DNA from 2 places in the Arcicella rosea genome. Region 1 is predicted to be linked to the other one. Evidence: riboswitches for the same ligand, from Rfam matches in the RefSeq annotation. Region 1 holds a riboswitch; the other holds the start of a gene.

What was found. Region 1 has a riboswitch for cobalamin ahead of metE (5-methyltetrahydropteroyltriglutamate--homocysteine S-methyltransferase). Riboswitches for the same ligand answer to the same signal wherever they lie in the genome.
Region 2: linked by a shared signal. The riboswitch ahead of ABID42_RS02190 (TonB-dependent receptor plug domain-containing protein) and the one ahead of metE (5-methyltetrahydropteroyltriglutamate--homocysteine S-methyltransferase) in region 1 are both predicted to bind cobalamin.

Annotation. Positions count from the first base shown of each region.
Region 1 covers NZ_JBEUMS010000017.1:81,462-91,918, reverse strand. Annotated here, with positions in the region: gene ABID42_RS19830 (DUF885 family protein) at 1-265, shown strand, start outside; gene ABID42_RS19825 (NAD(P)/FAD-dependent oxidoreductase) at 285-1,535, shown strand; gene ABID42_RS19820 (Crp/Fnr family transcriptional regulator) at 1,608-2,216, shown strand; gene ABID42_RS19815 (RagB/SusD family nutrient uptake outer membrane protein) at 2,260-3,945, opposite strand; gene ABID42_RS19810 (SusC/RagA family TonB-linked outer membrane protein) at 4,074-7,133, opposite strand; cobalamin riboswitch at 7,513-7,730, shown strand; gene metE (5-methyltetrahydropteroyltriglutamate--homocysteine S-methyltransferase) at 7,933-10,263, shown strand; gene ABID42_RS19800 (helix-turn-helix domain-containing protein) at 10,303-10,457, opposite strand, start outside.
Region 2 covers NZ_JBEUMS010000001.1:485,713-496,169, reverse strand. Annotated here, with positions in the region: gene ABID42_RS02215 (ABC transporter substrate-binding protein) at 1-786, opposite strand, end outside; gene ABID42_RS02210 (DUF6580 family putative transport protein) at 936-1,529, opposite strand; gene ABID42_RS02205 (hypothetical protein) at 1,646-2,599, opposite strand; gene ABID42_RS02200 (helix-turn-helix transcriptional regulator) at 2,682-2,891, opposite strand; gene ABID42_RS02195 (YncE family protein) at 3,068-4,165, opposite strand; gene ABID42_RS02190 (TonB-dependent receptor plug domain-containing protein) at 4,397-6,346, opposite strand; cobalamin riboswitch at 6,455-6,773, opposite strand; gene ABID42_RS02185 (response regulator) at 6,875-7,264, opposite strand; gene ABID42_RS02180 (PAS domain S-box protein) at 7,251-10,256, opposite strand.

The DNA.
Region 1 (10,457 bases):
AAAAGCCAATGCCGAAGGCGAAGTAAGGCGTTCGTTTGTGGGCGGTTATGACCCACTTTATCAAATTGCATACATGATTGGCGGGTTACAATTTAGGGCATTAAAAAATGAATTGGTGGATACTGGAAAAATGTCCTACAAACAATTTCATGATGGTGTGATGCAAGAAAACTCTTTACCGATTGAGATGATTAGAGCCATTCTGACGAAGCAATCTTTAGAAAAAGACTTCAAAACAAATTGGCGTTTTTACAAATTCAAATAAGCAATAAATTATTCAAGATATGAAAAGTGTAGTAGTTATAGGTGGTGGAATTATTGGACTAAGTACCGCATATTATTTACAAAAAGCTGGTAATCAGGTAACAGTAATCGACAAAGGCGATTTTTCGGATAACTGTTCCTACGGAAATGCGGGCTATGTTTGTCCGAGTCACTTTATTCCTTTGGCAGCACCGGGCATTATTTGGCAAGGTTTGAAATGGATGTTAAATCCTAAAAGTCCATTTTATGTAAAACCGTCTTTGAATCCTGCTTTATTTGATTGGGGTTTAAAATTCATGAAAAGTGCTACCGAAAAAAATGTAGCCAATTCAGCCATTCCATTAAGAGATATTTCACTACTCAGTCAGCATGAATTTGCTGAATGGGCTTGTTTACCACATTTCGATTTCGCCTACGAACACAAAGGAATGCTAGAAGTATTTCAGACGGAAGCCGTACAAGCACATGCACATCATACTGTAGAAAAGGCTCAAGAATTAGGGTTAGACGTTACTTTATTGAATTATGATGAACTGCAAGCCTTAGAGCCTCAAACAAAAATTAACGGACTGGGTGCTTTATTCTTTAAATGTGACGCACATCTTTATCCAGACAAATTGATGCGAGTATTATTGAAAGACCTCGCAAGCAAAGCTGTTATACTGAAAGCCAATGAGGAAGTAATTCGTTTTGAAAAAAGTAATGGAAAAATCACGAAAGTAATTACGCCAAAACAAGCTTATGAAGCCGATGATTTTGTGATTGCTACGGGTTCATGGAGTAGAGAATTGGCAGAAATGGTGGCGGTAAATTTACCTCTAATGCCGGGAAGAGGATATTCTGTTACTTTAGAGGATTCGCCTTATCAAGTCAATCATCCTATTATTTTGGCGGAAGGAAGAGTAGCCGTAACGCCAATGGATGGCAATAAAATTCGCTTTGGCGGTACGATGGAAGTGGTTTCTACCAAAACGCCACCACAATATCACCGAGTAGAAGGCATTTTAAAATCGGTGAAAGACTTTTTCCCTGAGTTTGATATTCAGCAACCAAGTAATGATAAAATTTGGTACGGTTATCGTCCATGCTCTGCCGATGGCTTACCTTATATTGGCAAAACGAAGCAACATAAAAACGTTGTGATTGCCACTGGACACTCGATGATGGGCTTAAGTCTTGGTCCTGCAACAGGTAAATTAGTAGCTGAATTGGTGAACGAACAGCCGACAAGTATCGACATAAAGGCTTTTGATGTAGAACGTTTTGGTTAAGATAATTGGAAATTATTTGTATTTTTGAGGAGAACCTAAATCTTTCAGCAACTTAAAAGTTGTTATCTTACAATGAATACAAACGCTCCTTTAAGTACTTATTTCGACCAAATCAATAAAAATGTTTGTAAAAATGTAGCTTTTTCGGAAGAAGAACTACGCATTTTTAACGAACATCTTCAATACAAAACCATCAAGAAAAAGACCTTTTTATTACAAGAAGGTGAAATTTGTAATTTCGAAGCATTCGTCATCAAAGGTTGTATGCGAAAGTATTATATCGATAAAAATGGCTTTGAAGTAGTCTTACAATTTGCCATTGAAGATTGGTGGGTAAGTGACATTGCCAGTTTCCACGAACAAAAACCTTCTAATTTATTTATTGAGGCTTTAGAAGACTGTGAGATTTTTGTGTTAACGCCTGAAAAAAAAGAAGCTTTATTAGCCAAAGCGCCCAAATTTGAAAGACAATTTAGGTTACTTGTTCAGAAAAATTTATCGGCAACACAAAGTAGGTTGATTAATTCTATCGCTCAGACTGCCCATGAACGATACGCTGATTTTTTGAAAAAATATCCAAAAATTCCGCAAAGAGTCGCACAACATTACATTGCTTCATACCTTGGTATTTCAGCAGAATTCCTCAGTAAAGTAAGAGCTAAAATGGCGAAAGAGAAATAATTAAAAAGCGGTTGAGAAACATTTCTCAACCGCTTTTTATTAATTAATATCCAGCATTCTGAACTAAATATCCTGGAATATTAGAAGCTCCGTCAATCGCTGTTTGTGGAATTGGGAAGATTCTTTTGTTTTTATCAGTATTTGATTTTTCCGTCCATTTATCTTCGAATTTTCCAAAACGAATCATGTCTGTACGACGAAGCATTTCCCAATAAAATTCAAATCCTCTTTCACGATACAATAAATCTAAAGACATAGTCGTCAAAGCTGGTGCTGGTGCGCTGTAAGTTCTTGCAGCTCTTACAGTATTTACATCTGCTAAAGCACTCGCAACATCATTACTTCTACGCAATTTTGCTTCGGCTCTCATCAAGTAAACATCTGCCAAACGCAAGATTACGATGTCAGCTTCACCAAAGTTTCTACCACTTACCGATTTTTTACTGAATTCATATTTTTCTACTCTGTAACCAGTATTATAATTACTTCCTGCTACTGTAAAATCAATTTGTTCTGTAAAGTCAACGGCTAATGTTGGTTTGTTTCTTGTATCATAAACCAATTTACCCACTTTCATTTTTCCATCAGCACATTTCAAGAAAACACCATTTCTACGAATCAATCCATATTGTTGTCCTCTTAAAATACCACGGTTGATATTAAAGTTTTCAGCAGCCACACATGAATCCGCAGGATTTGAATAAATAGAAAGGTTCTCTCTGTAAAATCTTGGGTCAACTTTCGGGTCTTGTGAACCATAAGCATTTACCCAAGTACGGTAGAAATCAGAAGTAATCGCTGGACCATCTGTACCGTTTGCATTTGGATACGCTGGCAATGGAAACTGATCACCCGAAAGCGAGAAGTACGCCAAACGGTTATGTCCATTCAATTCAGCACGTTGATCTACCGCAAAAACTAATTCTTTGTTAGTATGATTATCCGAATTGAAAATAGAGAAATAATCTCTCGCTAATTGGTATTGACCAGAAGCAATAATTTTATCAGTATATTCAATTACTTTGTCTAAATCTTCATTTTTGAAAGTAACAGCAGTTGCGTAAGGGTCACGATATACACCAGCATTTAAATATAATCTTGCTAATAATCCCCAAACAGCTCCTTTTGTTAATCTTCCAGGACCAACATTGGTTTCTAAATTTGGTTCAACAGCCAATAATTCACTTTTGATGTATTCAACGGCTTTGTCGCCTCTCAAAATAGTTGAGTTTTCACCGATGTCATTTTTCACGAAAACTAAACCGAAAAGGTCTAAAGTCAACATCGAATAATAGGCTCTCATCCCTCTTGCTTCTGCTAAATAGGTTTTAGCTATTGGGTCTTTAGAATTTGGCAAAGTATTGATAGCCGTGATAGCTCTTGACATTCCTTGCAAAATAAAATTCCAAGTATTTCTTAAATTCGGGTCAGTACTTGTTTGTGTATGTGCGTGCAAAGCCAAGTAAATACCATTATCGCCCCAGTCGGTTCCGCCACGGTAAGGTAAAATTGCTTCATCCGTAGAGATTTCCTGAATAGCAAAGTAATTGGTATGTAAAAAAATATCTGGAAGCCTTGCATAAACAGGCGCCATAATTCCGTCGGCAGCTTGTTTTTCAGAAAGGTTTGAAATGAAAGATTCATCCAATACTACTTCTTCAAGATTGGTACAACTTTCAATGGATAATATGCCCATTAGAGCGAATAAAACATATATTTTCTTTTTCATGATTTCGATGATTTGTAATTTGAAAATTTGGTAATTTGAAGATTTGAAAATGATTTTTTCTCAATCATCGCATCAACCAAAGATTGAACAGATAACGGTTAACTGCTTTCAGATAACAGTACTGTCAATTAAAATGAAATATTTAAGCCAAAAATGACAGACCTAGCTTTTGGATAACTTAGGTAATCAATTCCGTAAGAAGTAATACCGTTAACTGTTCTATCCGTATTTACTTCCGGATCAAAACCATCGTATTTTGTAAATACAGCAAGGTTTTGTCCTGTTACAGAAAGTCTCAAAGTAGAAACCCATTTGCTGATTCCTAAAGCTTTAGTATTTACATTATAACCTAAAGTCAAGTTATTCAAACGTAAGAAAGCGCCATCTTTCAAATATCTTGTCGATACTGGAGCGGAGTTATTCACTGATTCGTTTGTTGAAGCAATGGCTTCTGCCGTTGTATTGATACCTTTTGATAATCTTAATTTATAGAAGTTTGCGTTGGCGGTATTGTCATAAATTTTGTTACCCGAAACTCCGTTGAAATTGATTGACAAATCAAATCCTTTATAGTTTGCACGACCAAAGAAGTTAAATTGTTTCGTTGGTAAAGCACTTCCTGCAGCGATACGGTCTTTGTCCGTTACAATTCCATCGCCATCTACATCACGGAAAGTACTGATTCCTTTGTCGTCAAATCCTGTGAATTCTTTCAAGAAGAAAGTTCCAATTGGCTGACCGCTTACATAACCGTTGATTGTTGCTGAAGTCAAACCAGAACCTGAAGCAGAACCTGAAGGAATTACTGAGTAAGGAGAATTTTTAACAACATTATCAATAAAAGTAACGTTTCCACCTAATTCATAAGTAAAGCCTTCTGTAGCAGTATGACGATAGTTTAGTTCTAATTCTAAACCTTTGTTGGTAATCGTCATATCTTTTACATTTGTCCAGAAAGTACCTGCTGGCTGCACTGGATCGGCTGGAATTACTTCTAATAAAATATCGCCAGATACTTTATTGAAGACATCAATTGTACCTGTTAAAGCGCCATTCAAGAAACCAAAGTCAATCCCTAAATCTGTTTGTGTTGATTGTTCCCACTGAATATTCGGGTTTGCCAATCTTGTATAAGAAGTACCTGCTGGAAATGCACCAGTTTCAGATAATGGATAAGAAGTTCCTGCTGAAACAACAGAAGTAAATCTTGCTTGTGTGATTTTTGAAGGAATTTCTTGGTTACCAGTACGTCCCCAACCTGCTCTTACTTTCAAATTACTCAAAGCAGACCCTTTCAAGAATTCTTCTTCAGAGATTCTCCAACCTGCCGAGAAAGAAGGGAAAACGCCATATTTATTGTTTGCTCCAAACTTTGAAGAACCATCAACTCTTAAAGTTGCTGTTAATAAATACTTGTCATTGAACTGATAATTTACTCTTGAGAAAAACGATTGTAATTCATCGTTTGTAGCATAGCCTGTTGGCTTATTGTTTGCCAAAGTAAGTTCTTGTCCTAAACCAGGATTATAAATTGGTTCAATATCAGAAATCGGGAATTTATTGATACTGTATGAACGTCCACGGAACATGAATTTCTGATACGAATGTCCCACTAAAGCAGAAAAACTATGTTCTTTGATTGCTTTTGTATAAGTCAAATAGTTTTCAATCAAGCGGTTAGTATTTGTAATATTGATTGTTTCTAAACGACCATCTTGCAAAGGCACTGCATTTGCCAACGATTGTAAATCACGAGTAGAGCTTGAATTATCAATCCCGAAATTCAATTTATAGACTAAACCATCAATGATTTTGATAGAAGGAGAAATGTTTCCGATGATACGAGTAATAGAAGTAGCATCTTTTTCCAATTTCATCGTCGTCAATGGATTTACACCATTTACATACGAGTACGGTTGTCCTTTATCGTCATAAGCAGGATAAGTAGGGTTTGTAGAAATCGCTGCTCCGATAATCCCTGTAATTGGCGGTCGTTCATTATACGTATTCGTTGCATTCAAATTCACATCGACAGTCACACGGTCTTCCAATAATTTTTGGGTTACGTTAATACGACCCGTGTAACGGTCTAATTGGTTATTTTTCAGAATACCTTCTTGGTTTTGAATTCCGAAAGAAGCATAATAGGTCAATTTTTCAGCACCACCACCTAATGAAATATTATGGTTTTTAGTAAGTGCTGTTCTTGAAATTTCTTTCTGCCAATCGGTTGAAGCCTTCAAATCTTCCAAAACGCCTCCTAATGCTGGTACTTGTTTACGGTATTCATCAGCCGAGAAAATAGGCAGAGCTCTCGCCATTGTTGAGAAACCATAACTTGTAGAATAATTGAAAGAAGAAAAACCTGTTTTCCCTTTTTTAGTCGTGATTAAAATAACCCCGTTAGCTCCTCTTGAACCATAAATTGCTGTTGCCGAAGCATCTTTCAATACATCAATTGATTCAATATCTTGTGGATTCAAAAAGTTCAGCGGATTCGTTGCTCCACCGCTACTTGAATTATCTAAAGCCAAACCATCTACTACAAAAAGTGGCGTACTTCCTGTTCTTACTCCGCCTGGTCCACGTACGCTAATATTCTGAACACCACCTGGTTCTCCACTTGCTGAAGTAACATTTACACCCGATACTTTACCTTGTAAAAGTTGTTCTGGCGAGTTGATAATCCCTTGGTTGAATTCCGCAGGTTTCAATGATTTTACCGAACCTGTAATATCTTTTTTCGTTGAACTTCCGTAACCAACTACTACTACTTGCTCTAAGTCTGAAGCACTTGATACAAGCGCTACTTCTATCGTACTTTTTCCTGCAATCGCAATTTCTTGTTTTTCATAACCAATGAATGAAAATACCAAAGTCGCTTTTTCATCTGCCGTAATACTAAAATTTCCGTTGGCATCGGCATTTATACCACGTTTGCTATCTTTTACTAGAATGTTACAACCCGCCAATGGCTCTTTGGTTTTCGCATCAATTACTCTTCCTTTTACAGTAATTTCTTTTACTGCTTTATTAAGTACTGTTTGTTCATAAGCATTTGTTTTATTTGTTGAGAGAAGAGTAACATTACTGGCAAAAGTTGGATTAGCAGAAACGCCAACTGTTGCCCCAACTAAGACTCCAAGGATAAGCTTCGATTGAGTCTTAAAAAAAGGTTTTTTGTTCATTGTTGTTGTGTTGTAAATTGGAATATTCTTATTTTATCACAATATAATTAAATTGCAAACAAAAAAGAAAAATAAGGATTAGGTTTTTAATTGAGGGCGCAAGTTATTCATGTAAGATTTCCGGAAAGTAAAGCCTGTGTTATCAAAACATGATTTTTTCATAACATAGCCTTAATTTATCATTGGATTCATTTTTGAAAAACAATGCTTATTATTTAATAATACAAAAAGATAAATTATCATTTATATTCAAATATATTTATTTAATTATCCTAAATAAATATATTAAATAGTTAAAACATCTATATTTTAAAATATTTAAGGTTAATATATCTACAATCAATTGTTCATTAATACCTTTGCTTCGTAACAGTAAACACCCGTCAATCAGAAGGTTGGTTTTAAGAAAAAGTGAATTGCTTTTTGCTAGAAATTAAAAAGGAATCGTGTGTAAATCACGAACAGACGTGCTACTGTAAGTAACGGTTTCGTTCAGAAACGAATTTTCTTCCGTTTTGTCCATTGTTCTTTTCTAAGAATGAGAAGGGCGAAGAAAATGTTATAAGTCAGGAGACTTGCCTACCTTCTCAATGACTATTCCCTCACGATTAGGGCTTAGTTCACGCATTGATTTTTTACAAATACTTGTCGAATATTAACTGTTTCAGCAGTGAACCAGCGTGTGCTTATGCTTTACGCATGGCGGTGTGGTGTTTTCAAGTTTCATTCGGTGTATCGCAAAAACACACCAAAAAATCATCGAAACCCGATGATGACGAACCTTAAAACAACAATTACTATGTTTACACACAATTTGGGTTACCCACGTATCGGTAGCAAAAGAGAATTAAAACGTGCTTCTGAGCAATTTTGGGCTGGTAAAAGCACGAAAGATGAATTACTTTGGATTGGTCGCCAAATCAAAAGACAAAACTGGCAGCTTCAACAAGATGCTGGCATTGATTTGATTCCTTCGAATGATTTTTCACTTTATGACCATATTTTGGACACTGCCATGTTGGTCGGAGCAATTCCAGAACGTTATCATGCTTTGGTGGACGGACAAACCAACCGTGAATTAGACATTTACTTTGCAATGGCAAGGGGCGTACAACGTGACGGACTCGATATCAAAGCGATGGAAATGACCAAATGGTTTGATACGAACTACCATTACATCGTTCCTGAATTCACTAAAAATCAACACTTTAAAAGATATTCTGATAAAATTATTATTGACTTTGAAGATGCCAAACAAATAGGAATTGTGACAAAACCTGTTTTGATTGGTCCAGTTTCATTTCTTTTATTGGGAAAAGAAAAGGAAGCTGGTTTTCATCGCATTGATTTATTAGAAAAATTATTGCCGATTTATATAGACATTTTACAAGAATTGGCGATTCGTGGAGCAAAATGGATGCAATTAGATGAACCTTGTTTGACCTTGGATTTGACAGAAAACGAGCAAATTGCTTTCCAACAAGCTTATCAAAAAATCAAAAAGGCAGTACCAAACTTAAATATTTTGGTCGCTACTTATTTTGAATGTACAGGCGAAAATATTTATGTAGCCACTACTTTAGACATTGATGCTTTACACCTTGATTTGGTACGTTGTCCTTCGCAATTGGATGATATTTTTGAGCAAACAGATTTTGCCCAAACTGAAAAAATCTTATCGCTTGGTGTTGTCGATGGTAGAAATATTTGGAAGAATGACTATGCTAAATCCTTGAAATTCATCCAAAAAGCAATTGATACTTTAGGACAAGAAAGAGTAATGATTGCACCTTCCTGTTCATTATTACACTCTCCTTGCGATTTGGATTTAGAACAAAATGAACAAGTACTTACACCAGAAATCAAAAATTGGATGGCTTTTGCCAAGCAAAAGTTGAATGAAATAAATGTGCTAAGAAAACTTTCTGAACCAGCATCTGCTTCATTATTTGCTCAACAATTTACTGAAAATCAGCAGGCGATTCAAAGTAGAAAAGATTCAAAGCTGATTCATAAACCACAAGTAAAAGCAAGAGTAGCCGCTTTGACGGAACAAGATTCACATCGCCCAAGTCCGTTTAGTGTTCGTCAGGCTTTACAGTTGGACACCTTAAAACTTCCACTTTTCCCAACTACAACCATTGGTTCGTTTCCGCAAACCGATGATGTACGTGTATTGAGAGCGAACCTTAAAAAAGGAGTAATTTCACAGGAAGAATACGATGCCCAAATTGCGATAGAAATTGAAAAATCTATCCATTGGCAAGAAGAAATTGGCTTGGATGTATTGGTGCATGGCGAATTTGAGCGCAATGACATGGTAGAATATTTCGGCGAACAATTATCTGGATATGTATTTTCTCAGAATGGTTGGGTACAAAGTTATGGTAGTCGCTGTGTGAAACCACCAATTATTTATGGTGACGTTGAACGCCCTGTGGCGATGACGGTTCGTTGGTCGGAATTTGCACAATCGAAAACGCAAAAACTGATGAAAGGAATGCTTACTGGACCAATTACGATTTTACAATGGTCATTTGTAAGAGACGACCAAGCTCGCAAAACCACGGCTTTCCAAATTGCAATGGCGATTCGTGATGAAGTATTAGATTTAGAAAAAGCGGGTATCAAAGTGATTCAAATTGACGAACCTGCTATTCGTGAAGGTTTGCCTTTACGCCGTGCCGATTGGGAATATTACTTGCAATGGGCAGTTGAAGCCTTCCGTTTAAGTGCATCTGGCGTGAAAGACGAAACGCAAATTCATACGCACATGTGTTATTCTGAATTTAATGACATCATCAAACACATTGCCGACATGGATGCCGACGTGATTACGATTGAAACTTCACGCTCTCAAATGGAATTGTTGGATGCTTTTGTTGACTTTAAATATCCAAATGAAATCGGACCAGGCGTATATGACATTCACTCGCCACGAGTACCCGAAACAGAAGAAATGTTGGCACTGTTAGAGAAAGCTTTGGTGAATATTCCAGCCAGAAATTTATGGGTAAATCCAGATTGTGGCTTGAAAACTCGCCGTTGGGCAGAAACAGAATTGGCTTTGAAAAATATGATTAAAGCGACTACGCTTTTAAGAGAAAAAGTAAAAGAGGGCGTTTGTTAAAAACCATAAGGCGAGATTTCATCTCGCCTTATTTTGTTTTTAGGCTAAAAGTACTTCAGCTGGAATCCCTAAACCATGATAAAGATTTTTTACCATTTTCAGCGTAAGTGGTCTTTTTCTATTTAGTACTTCTGAAACTCGATTCTCGCCTCCAAAATACTTCGCTACTTCTTTTTGAGAAAGATTTAGCATCT
Region 2 (10,457 bases), on a different contig from region 1:
AAGCACAAAAACTGCTTTATTTTGAACTGCACGTAGATTTTCCCAACCGTTTTTTATGGTTAATAGATGTAATTCTTCCATACTTCTTTGGGTTTCAAAACCGCAAGGAGCTATGATTAATACTTCTGGGTCGTACTTCAATATTTTGTCCCATTGCGTCACGATGCTGTCGCCAGAAGGATTACTCAGCATATCAATGCCACCAGCGTAAGCAATTTGATGAGGAATCCAATGCCCACAATTATAAATTGGTTCAATCCATTCCAACAACATTACTCTTTTAGGCAAAGCTCTGTGTTCACGGAGTTTGTCGATAACATTGTCAATTCTTTGTTGAAGATTCGCTAAATGCAAATAAGCAGCTTCTTCTCTGCCCAAAGCCTTCGCAATCGTAATCGCAGAATTTAAAACATCTTCTAAACTTTGGGGTGTAATTGTTAAAATCTGAGGTGTTTTTTCAAGATTATCAATAACCGCTTGCGTACATTTTGTATCAATTTGGCATACTTCACAAACGTCTTGTGTAATGACAACATCGGGTGCGATAGCTTGTAATTTATCTTCTTCTACATAATACAAGCTTTTTCCTTGTGCTTTAGAAGCCGAGAAAATCTTGTCGATTTCTTCACTTGAATAGTCTTTTCCTTCAAGCACACAACGCACTAAAATTTCATTTTCAGTTCTCGATGTTGGCGGACATTCAAAGGTTACGCCATAGAGTAAGTCTTGCAAACCCATATCGTAAATCATTTGTGTTGCGGCAGGAAGAAAAGAGACAGCTTTCATTGTTTTGAGCTTTCAGCAATTAGCTATCAGAAGTCAGCAATTGCTTTTTATTAATAAATAATGAAATTAGAGGTAAGAGCTTTTAGAATCTAGCTATATCCTTAAACAAGAATTCAAAAAAGATAGCCGAAATCTGAAGACCGATAGCCTCAAGCTTGATTTTGTGCCAAACTTGGAAAACGAACTTGTAATAATTCAAAACTACCAAAAAGAATAGCTGAATATGCCAATGTTCCAACTAAGAAGTTTTTCATGTAAGGAAAACCTTGAATTAAACATTGTTGTAAACCAGCCCAATCACGGGTTAAAGGTAAATTCGTTCTTAAATCTGTTCCTCCGCCAATCCAAACCGTTAAATCAGCTAAAACCCAATGTGAAACAGAGGCAATCACCGCTGCTAAAACTACATTTTGGACATTGATTTTTTGAAGAATTACTCTTCCAAACAATACAATGATGGCGAAAATGCCATAAATCCAATACCAACCGTCGTACATCATTCCATATTTTCCTTGATACACCACTTTGTTAATCACTACGTCACTCACGAAAATGGTAAGAATTGGAAAAGCTAGAGCCTTCCAACGATTGCTAAAATATGCTCCGCCAAAAAGTCCCATAGCACCCAGAGGCGTATAATTTGCTACTGGAGTAAGCTGTGCGGAGTTGGCAATTCTTAACAAAGCAATCGCTAAAATAAAGCAAAGCAAGGTTAAAAAACGAGGGTTGAGTTGCTGTTTCATATTACTTGGAGGTTTGTTGTATAAAGAAAGTAAATAAATTGAAAGAATAAATATCAGAAGAAGGCTCAATTTGATTAATTGAGCCTTCTTCTGATATTTAAATTTACGCTAATATTTTATTGACAACCATTTAAGCAAGTAGAATAGCTCAGAGCACATTTTGCAACTGCTATGGCATAAATTATATCTGCTTGTTCCTTAGCTTGCTTTTTAATTGCTAAACAAGAATTATAGGAATTGTAATCATTACAATCATTAGTCTGTGGTCCTGCATTATATATAATCATTTGATTAGCTCGTGATGGATCATAATCATACTTGAACACATCATTAACAACTACAAATGGAGTTGGTCCAAGGTCACAAAAAGGTCCGAAATTTCTATTTATAATAGCCCTCACTACAAGACAACCATTTACCATAGAATTAGGAACAGAGACTCCTATGATTGTCCATTGATAAATAGGTTGACATCCTGTTATCGTATTTAAAGTACAACTTCCACTTGTTGCATTATTATAGGCATTGTTAGCCTCAGCTAAACATATGCTATTTGTATTTGCACATACCAATCCACAGTAAGGGGTTGCTTGGGTTGAATTTACTGTCGGGTTGTTATTTGTATATATTTTAGAAAGTTCTATTGAGAATTTTTGAATATTCTTGGTAGAAAAATCACTATTGTAGTAGGCTTTGAAAATCTTTTCTTTATACCTTTTTTCTGCATTGTCCTTGAAGAGAAAATCATTTATATCTGTATAACCTAAAAATCCAATATATTTCCCTAAGGATTCTTTTGATGGATTCTTTGTATATTCATCATAAGCAGTAACTATGTCACGTTCATAATTCTTTAATTCCTCTTCTGACAAACTTTTTATTTTCTCATTTATAGTATTGAACTTTATGTTTTGTAGTATTGACAATGACTTCAAGTCCCAATTATTTTCGATGGGTACTACTGTTTTTAATTGCAAATCGCTATCAGGAACAATGCTAGTACTATTTGAACATTTGGTCATTAGAAATGAAACGACGCAGATAAGGAGTAAACAGGTTATTTTTTTCATATTTTGTAAAAGTTTTAAATTATAATGTGAACCTACTTTAATGTTTCTTCTACTCCAATCAGGAAACTGATAATATGTTTATTTAAGATACTTGAAGAATTAAATCATTAATTTTTAGTTGATATACTTCACATATTTTGATAAGATATTTAATGCTAGGTTTGTGTTTTCCAGACTCCCAATTATTATAAGTACTTTGAGCAACGCCAATATATTCTGCTATTTCTGTTTGGGTTAGACCTAAGGATTGTCTGTTCTTTATAAGTATAATTGATAATTGAGAAAAATTCATATCAATTTTAGGGAGATTTAATAACTGTATTGCGATAAAAAATAATCAGATTTCTTCAAAAGAGATAAATAGTAGAAGATATAATCTCTTGCATCACGTTTAATATTAATTAGGATGACATTATTTTCAAAACAATGTCATCCTAATCCTTAAGTTAAGCTATTTGAAATTAGTAACTATTTAAAGAAAAAGCCACTAGGTCCAACTTCCGTCTTTATTGAATCTATTAAAGCACCACTAGGCTGATATCTAATTACATAACCCGCTTGCTTGTATGAAGGAGTGAGGCCAGCATATATAATTCCATTTTTAACGTCAAATGCAAAGCCTGTAAAAGCACGCTTGATTAAAGGCGTTGTTGTCGAAATAGTAGCATCAGTTATATTAAAGCTATAAATTTCACCTTTCTTTCTAGAGTTATCTGCATAATCTTCATATGAATAATCAAAGAAGATAACTGTCTTGTTAGCATTTAATGTCAAATTATTTGGACTTGAAGATGGCTTTGAACTAACCTTAAGGCGAGCTTCAACAATTTTAGAAGTAGGATTGATACGAAGGATTTCACTTCCAACTGTACACCAAACTTTGTTATTAGCATCCACTACAAAACTAGCAGCTGCACCTTGTACAGGAATATTTCCAGATACTTCGTCTTTAGTTATGTCTACAACTGAAATCGAATTAATACCTGAAAATGAAGTGTTTCCAATAAATGCTTCATTACCTACTATTACTATGCCTTCAGCACCATTTTGAACAGGTATTTTTTTAGTGATTTTATTAGTGGTAAGGTCAATTACAGCTATATAGCCTAATTTATAACTATAATCAGGATTGAATGTGTCCCAACAAACTACATAAGCCTTATTAGTACCTGCTTTTATTACACTTCGAGGGTTTTCAACATCTTTAATTGTTGCTACTGATTTAAAAGTACTTGCTGATACGATTTCAATAGCATCGTTACCATTGGTAGAGTTATCTACCAAGATTATCCCTTTGTCAGCAACCTCCGCATAGCCCATAACTAAACCAGACAAAGAACGAGTATTTTCTTTTTGAAAAACATCATTAGAAATTGTTTTGGTTGTTGGATTGTACAAAGAAATTGACCCGTTATTGTCAGTGAAATTACCTATGTTAACTACAAACACACCAGCATCATAAGGTTGAGCAGGTACTACTACTTCTGTTTCTGAATTACAAGCGTTTAACGACAAGAATAAAGAAGTTGCTACCAATGAGCGAACGATAATAGAATTAAATTGCATTGTTTTATTATTGATTAAAATATGAAAACGATTTGGGTTTTTGGATGTGGGATTTCGGTCGTCGGATTTCGGATTTCAGATTTTTTAGTTATTGAAAATGAAAAAAGATGAACTTGAAACCCGAAAACCATATCCAAAATTCAAATTCCAAAAGCTGAATTCAGAAGACCGAAAGCCCAAATCCGAAATCCGATGACCGAAAGCTGAAATCCGAAACCACAAATCCAAAATCTAAATACTCATAATCCATCCCAAAGAGAAACCTCTTCCCGGCATGGCATTCTTTTTTACACTCGGATACACCGTATCCGTCAAGTTATTTATTTGAAAAATTAGGTTTGATTGAATTTCGCCCAATTGGATTTTACCCGAAATGGTTGAATTCAAAATAAAGTAAGATGGAAAAGGTCGTCCAGAATGGTCGAAAGTGATAAAGCGTTCAGAATTATACAATCCTTGAATATTTAAATTCCAATTTCCTTTGCCAATATATGCTGTACCCGAAATCGAATGACGTGGTACGTAAATCATTTGTTTGCCGATAAAATCTTCTGTATAAGCCGCATAAACTTTTTGTTGAGAAGTGTTCGTAAGAGCATAAGTACCCGTAAAACCAGCTATTTTATCGGCCTTTGTATATTTGATATTTCCCGAAACTTCAAAACCTTTTGCCAATACTTGTTGGAGATTTTCTACCCGATACCCTTTGTCTGGATTCCAGTAAGTCCAGTCGTTAACCAAATTATGATAAAGATTAATATCCAAAGAAGTATTTATATTTTCAGAAAGAACCTGTTTCCAATTGATTCCCATTTCTTTGTTGAAACCACTTTCTGGACGAATGTCTGGATTACCCATAACTTTCCAATAGCGTTCGTTCAAAGTAGGTAAACGGTAACTTTTGGCAACATTGGCTGTAGCTTTAATTTCATGCTTTTTCGTTGAAAATACTGCATATTCAATACCCAATGAAGGCGTAAAAGGAGCTTTATAACGGCTTGAAAAAGCCTGACGAAGATTCAGCGAAATAATTAATTTTTCTGCAAGTTGCTGTCTGATTAAAGCAAAAATATCCTGACGGTTTTCAGTAATTGCACCACCGCCATAGCCATCAACTTTTGCTACATAATGCACAAATTCTCCACCGATTCTGATAGAAGTATTGCCAAAACCATCAAAGGATTTAAAAGAAAATTCGTGTTCTGCACGACTAATGTAGCGGTCGGTTTCGGAATGACTTGGATTAGCAAAATCGCCCGTTCCATAATCAATAATGTCTCTGACAAAAGCCGCTTTTACATTTGTATTTCCGAACTGATAGGAAGAAAGAAAACGGTACGCTTTTGTTTGTGTAATTTCTCTGGAGGCAATTACATCTGGCTGAATACTCAACTTATTGTCAGTCAGCCAAATATTCAAAGAAAGTACATTGTTATTTTTTTGTTTCAAGTACAAATCTTGAATAAAACCTTTTTGGGCAGTTTCAGTAGGTTCAATCGGGTAAGTTCTTCCTTTGCTATCAGTTCTTTCTGTGGCTGAAAAATGATTATTGTATTTACTTCCGTAAAGTAAAGTTTTGCCAGAAAATTGTAAACCGTTTTTGTAAGACTTTACAAAACGTAAACCTGTTTGTAGATTATAATTATCAAAACTTCCGTACTGTCCGCCAAGCGTGAAGTTCATTCCTTGTCTTTTCCATTGTGGAACAGAATTGAGTAAAATACTTCCACCCACTGCATCAGAACCCACGCAGGAAGCCGAAGAACCATATTGAATCGCCATTTGGTCGAAACCTAACAATGGAACAGTTGAAAAATCGGTTTGTCCCGCCATTGGATTATTAATGTTCAATCCATTCCACATCACTGCCGTGTGCATGGCAGAAGTTCCTCTGAAAGAAATACTTGTTAACTGACCAGTTCCATAACTTTTAAAAGCGATGGGAGATTGATATTGTAGAAAATCGGCTAAAGTTTGAAATTGAAAACGAGCTAAAGTAGCAGAATCTATTTTTTGTACTTTCAAGCCTGCCATAAAATGTTCAGTAGCAAAACCTGTTACTTTTACTTCGTCGATTTGTTTGTTGGCAATTTCTTGGGCATGGCTTCGCAAGGATATAAAAATACCCATGACTAAAAGTATTGGCTGAAAACGTAAGCAATACGTAAAAACAGCAGACATAACGTTGATAGTTAAGCCTTGACCTGCGGAATGAAACCGAAAATATTGACCAAGAAAATTGAAAGAAAAATCGAACGCTCAATGATGCTTATCCTCCGTAAGCAAGCAATCAAGAATGATTTAATGGCAGGTCTCCTGACTTGTTTCTCATGTACCCAAACCTTCCCAGAATAATATTTGGTGAATTTGTGAATTTGTGATTTAGTGATTAATAAGCCAATTAAATTTTAGGATTATTTTTGAATTTCTTCATTCACTCAATCATTTATTCACTCAATCACCACTAAACCAGTGGCTATTGAAGAATGGTAATGATGGTATTGAAACTTACAGTTGCGGGGACAGTACAGGCATTCAACCTGATTCCCTATTAAGCTTTAAACTTGTATTGATACAAGCCTAATGCACCATAAACTGATGCAAAGGTAGCAGAAATTTTATGTTATTTTGAAGAAAGAATTTTAAAAGCTTGATTTATAGGCTTTTTTGTTGTGATTATTGGCTTATAAATCAAGTAATTAGGAACGTTTACTCTTCCATTAATTTTTTGAGGTCATCCATTTTAATTGGCTTAACCAAATAATTACTTACAATTTCATAAGATTTTGCTCTTTTAATATCCTCAGGGTCGATAGAGCTGGTGACGATAAAAATCGTCACAGCATTTTCAATAGGAATTTGGATAAATTCATCTAAAAATTGCCATCCGTCCCAAATAGGCATATTCAGGTCGAGCAAAATCAAATCTGGTAGTTTTTCACCAGCTATGATACTTGTTTTAAGGTTATCATAAGCTTCTTTACCATTTTTAAAAACCAAAAAGCCATTACAAAAATTGGCTAATTGCATCAGTCTTTTAGTGCCGAAAACAAAGATAGGGTCATCGTCGATGATGCAAGCAATGTCAATTTTTTTCATATTTAAGATATATGCTGAATGTTGTTCCTTTATCTACTTCACTACTTACTTCTACTTTTCCACCCATTGCCTCAATTTGATTTTTGGTAATGAATAAACCAACACCTCTGGCATCTTTATGGTAATGAAATGTTTTGTACAAACCAAAAAGTTTGGCGCCATGTCGTTTTAAATCTATGCCCAAACCGTTGTCTTCTATTTTCAGAATAAGGTAATCTTTTTCTATAATAGTTGATAGTTTGATGTAGCTATCTCTTTCATCTGAAGAGTACTTGATAGCATTTGTCAGAAAGTTAAGCATAATACTATCTAAATAGGCGGGAATGGCTAGTACTTTTTCATCTGTATTAATATTGTTTTCAATCGCCACTTTTGATTCACGGGCAAGAGCCGATACATTTTGAATGGCATTTTGGATTGCGTTATACAAACTTACTCCTTTTAAATTATCAATAACGGCTGTATTCATCAATACTACTTCATTCAAATGAGCAATGGTTTCGCCAAGATTTTTGGAAGCAGATTTTAATAAATTTAAGTATTCATTTTCGGATAATTCAGGATTTTCCTCAAGAAGTATATCCATCATCATTGAGATATTTCCAGAGTGAGACCTCAAATTATGTGAAACAATATGAGCAAAGTTTTTTAGTCTTTCATTTTGGTCTTTTGTAACATCTAAAAGTGCTTTTATCTCTTGCTCCGCATTTTTTTGCTGAGTAATATCAATAATTTGTGAGATAAAATATAAAGGCTGATTAGACTGATTTCTTACTAAAGATGCTGCCAAAATGATTTGAACGATATGTCCTTTTTTATGGATGTATCGTTTTTCCATCTGATAATGTGACCTTTTTCCATCAATCAATTCTTGAACTAAGTCAAGGTCAGCTTTTAAATCATCTGGATGAGTAATTTCTTGGAAAGTAAGTTGATAGAGTTCTTCTTCAGAATATCCAATAATTTGACAAAGCGTTTGATTAATTTTTAGCCATTTTCCGTCAATATCAAGCAAAGCCATACCAATTGCCGCATTTTCGAAATTACCTCTAAAAGCTTCTTCACTAATCTGAAGTTTTTCTAGCGCTTTTTTTCTTTCAGTAATATCGTGCATCGCTACAACAGCACCGAATAATTCACCATTAGGTCCTTTGAGTTGAGCACCCGAAATAGATACAATATGACTTGGGCCATCGTTAGGAGCAATAATTATCTCAACATTATGAATATTTCCTGCTTGTAAAGTCCGAATCAGCGGTATTTCTTCAGTACTTAGTTTTGTTGTACCATCTAAACGATAAAGCCCATAATAATTAGGAAATTCTTCCGGAGGAATATTAGCGATAGGTAAGCCATGCCATTGTTTAGTGGTATTGTTAAACAAAGTAAGGTTACCGTGCTGGTCGCAAGCTACAATACCAATATCAATACTCTCAAGAATGGTTTCTAATAAAGTATGGTTTTCCAGAAGACTTTGTTCAATTTTTTTACGTTCGGTAATGTCGTCTGTGTACATAATAATGCCACCAATTTTGTCATTATCTTCAGTGTACCAAGGTTTCACTTCCCATTTCAACCATTGTACAGAACCATCTTTTCTAACAAATTTATCTTCATCTCGTTTGATAGATTTTCCTTGTAAACATTCTTGGTGTATTTTTTTCCATTCATCGCCTATTTCTGGAAAAATCTCGTAGTGTGATTTTCCGATTAAATCAATACCTTCTAAATGATAATCCGTTCGCCATTTTTCTGATATAGCCAAATACTTTACATCAGTATCAAACATTGCAATAGCGGTAGGAGTATGTTCAATAAATACAGTATTACGTTCAATTTTTTTCTTTTGTTCGCTAATGTCAGAATGTGTTCCGTACATCATCAAAGGTTTTCCTTCGTTTGTCCAGCTTACCACTTTTCCTCTGGCAATAATCCAAACCCAATGCCCTGCTTTGTGTTTCATTCGGCATTCGCATTGGTAATATTCGGTTTGTTTTGAAAAACAAGCTTGAACTCTTTGATTAGATATTTTTAAATCATCAGGATGTACCAATTTCAACCAAGTATCTATACTGATTGGTGCTAATTCATCTAAAGTATAACCCACTATTTCTGCCCAACGCTCATTAAAAAAGGTTTCGCCAGTTTGTACATTCCATTCCCAAGTACCAGCATTAGTACCTTTTATAACGCTTTGAAGCTTTTGCTTTTCTTTAATGAGTTCTTCTTGCGCTAGTTTCTGAGCATGAATATCCTGAAAAGTACCATAAATTCTAACACATTTTTCTTCATAAAATTCAGCTTGACCGATTGCCCTAACCCATTTGAGATTTCCTTTAGCGGTAACAATTTTTAAATCAACATCATAGTGTTTACCAGTTGAAATGGCTAATTCTACTGCTTTTGTAATTTGCTCTCTGCTTTCTCCTTCTTCAAAAAAATGAATGGCGGTTGATAAATTGGGTTGGTAGTCGTCAGGAACTTCATGAATTAGTTTAGTGATTTTACTCCAGTATGGTATTTGGGTTTCCATGTCAATTTCCCAATAACCAACCATTGCAGCGGCATTGCATCGCTCCAAAAACTCATCTTTTCTCATTAATTCTGTTACGTCTGTAAAAGAAATGATAGCGTTAATGGCAGCACCATCGCTATTTCTGATAAGCATCGCACGGCAGCGAAACCAAACCATTGAACCGTTTTGATGTTTGAATCGAAGAATTTCGTCGTAAGGTTTATTAGGACTTTTGTAATGCTCAAAGAATTTTTTAGCATCATCAAGATGAATCAGGGTTCTCCAGACATAATGGTTTTCTGGAATTTCGTTAGGCGAAAAACCTAGAGTAGTCCAAAATTTAGGATTAATCCATTCGTTTGAAGGATCTTCAATATCAAGATATCCAAAACCATCCAATGCTGATTCTTGGATAAAATCAAATATTGAAAAGTCACTCTTGATAAGGCTATATAATTCTTGTTTAGGCTTACTCATTAATTTTGGCGGGGGATTTACTAAATGTTTTAAGGCAATCAATAGCTCGATTTATTTAACCGAGTTTATATTTTTTGAATGCAAAACCTTTTGAATGTTGTTTATAGATATTGACTTTGGCTGATTTTTTATAAAAAAGAACCAAATGTTCAAATTTAATGCAGAAAATCGTTGAGGAAGTTTTTATAAAAGGAAATTAAT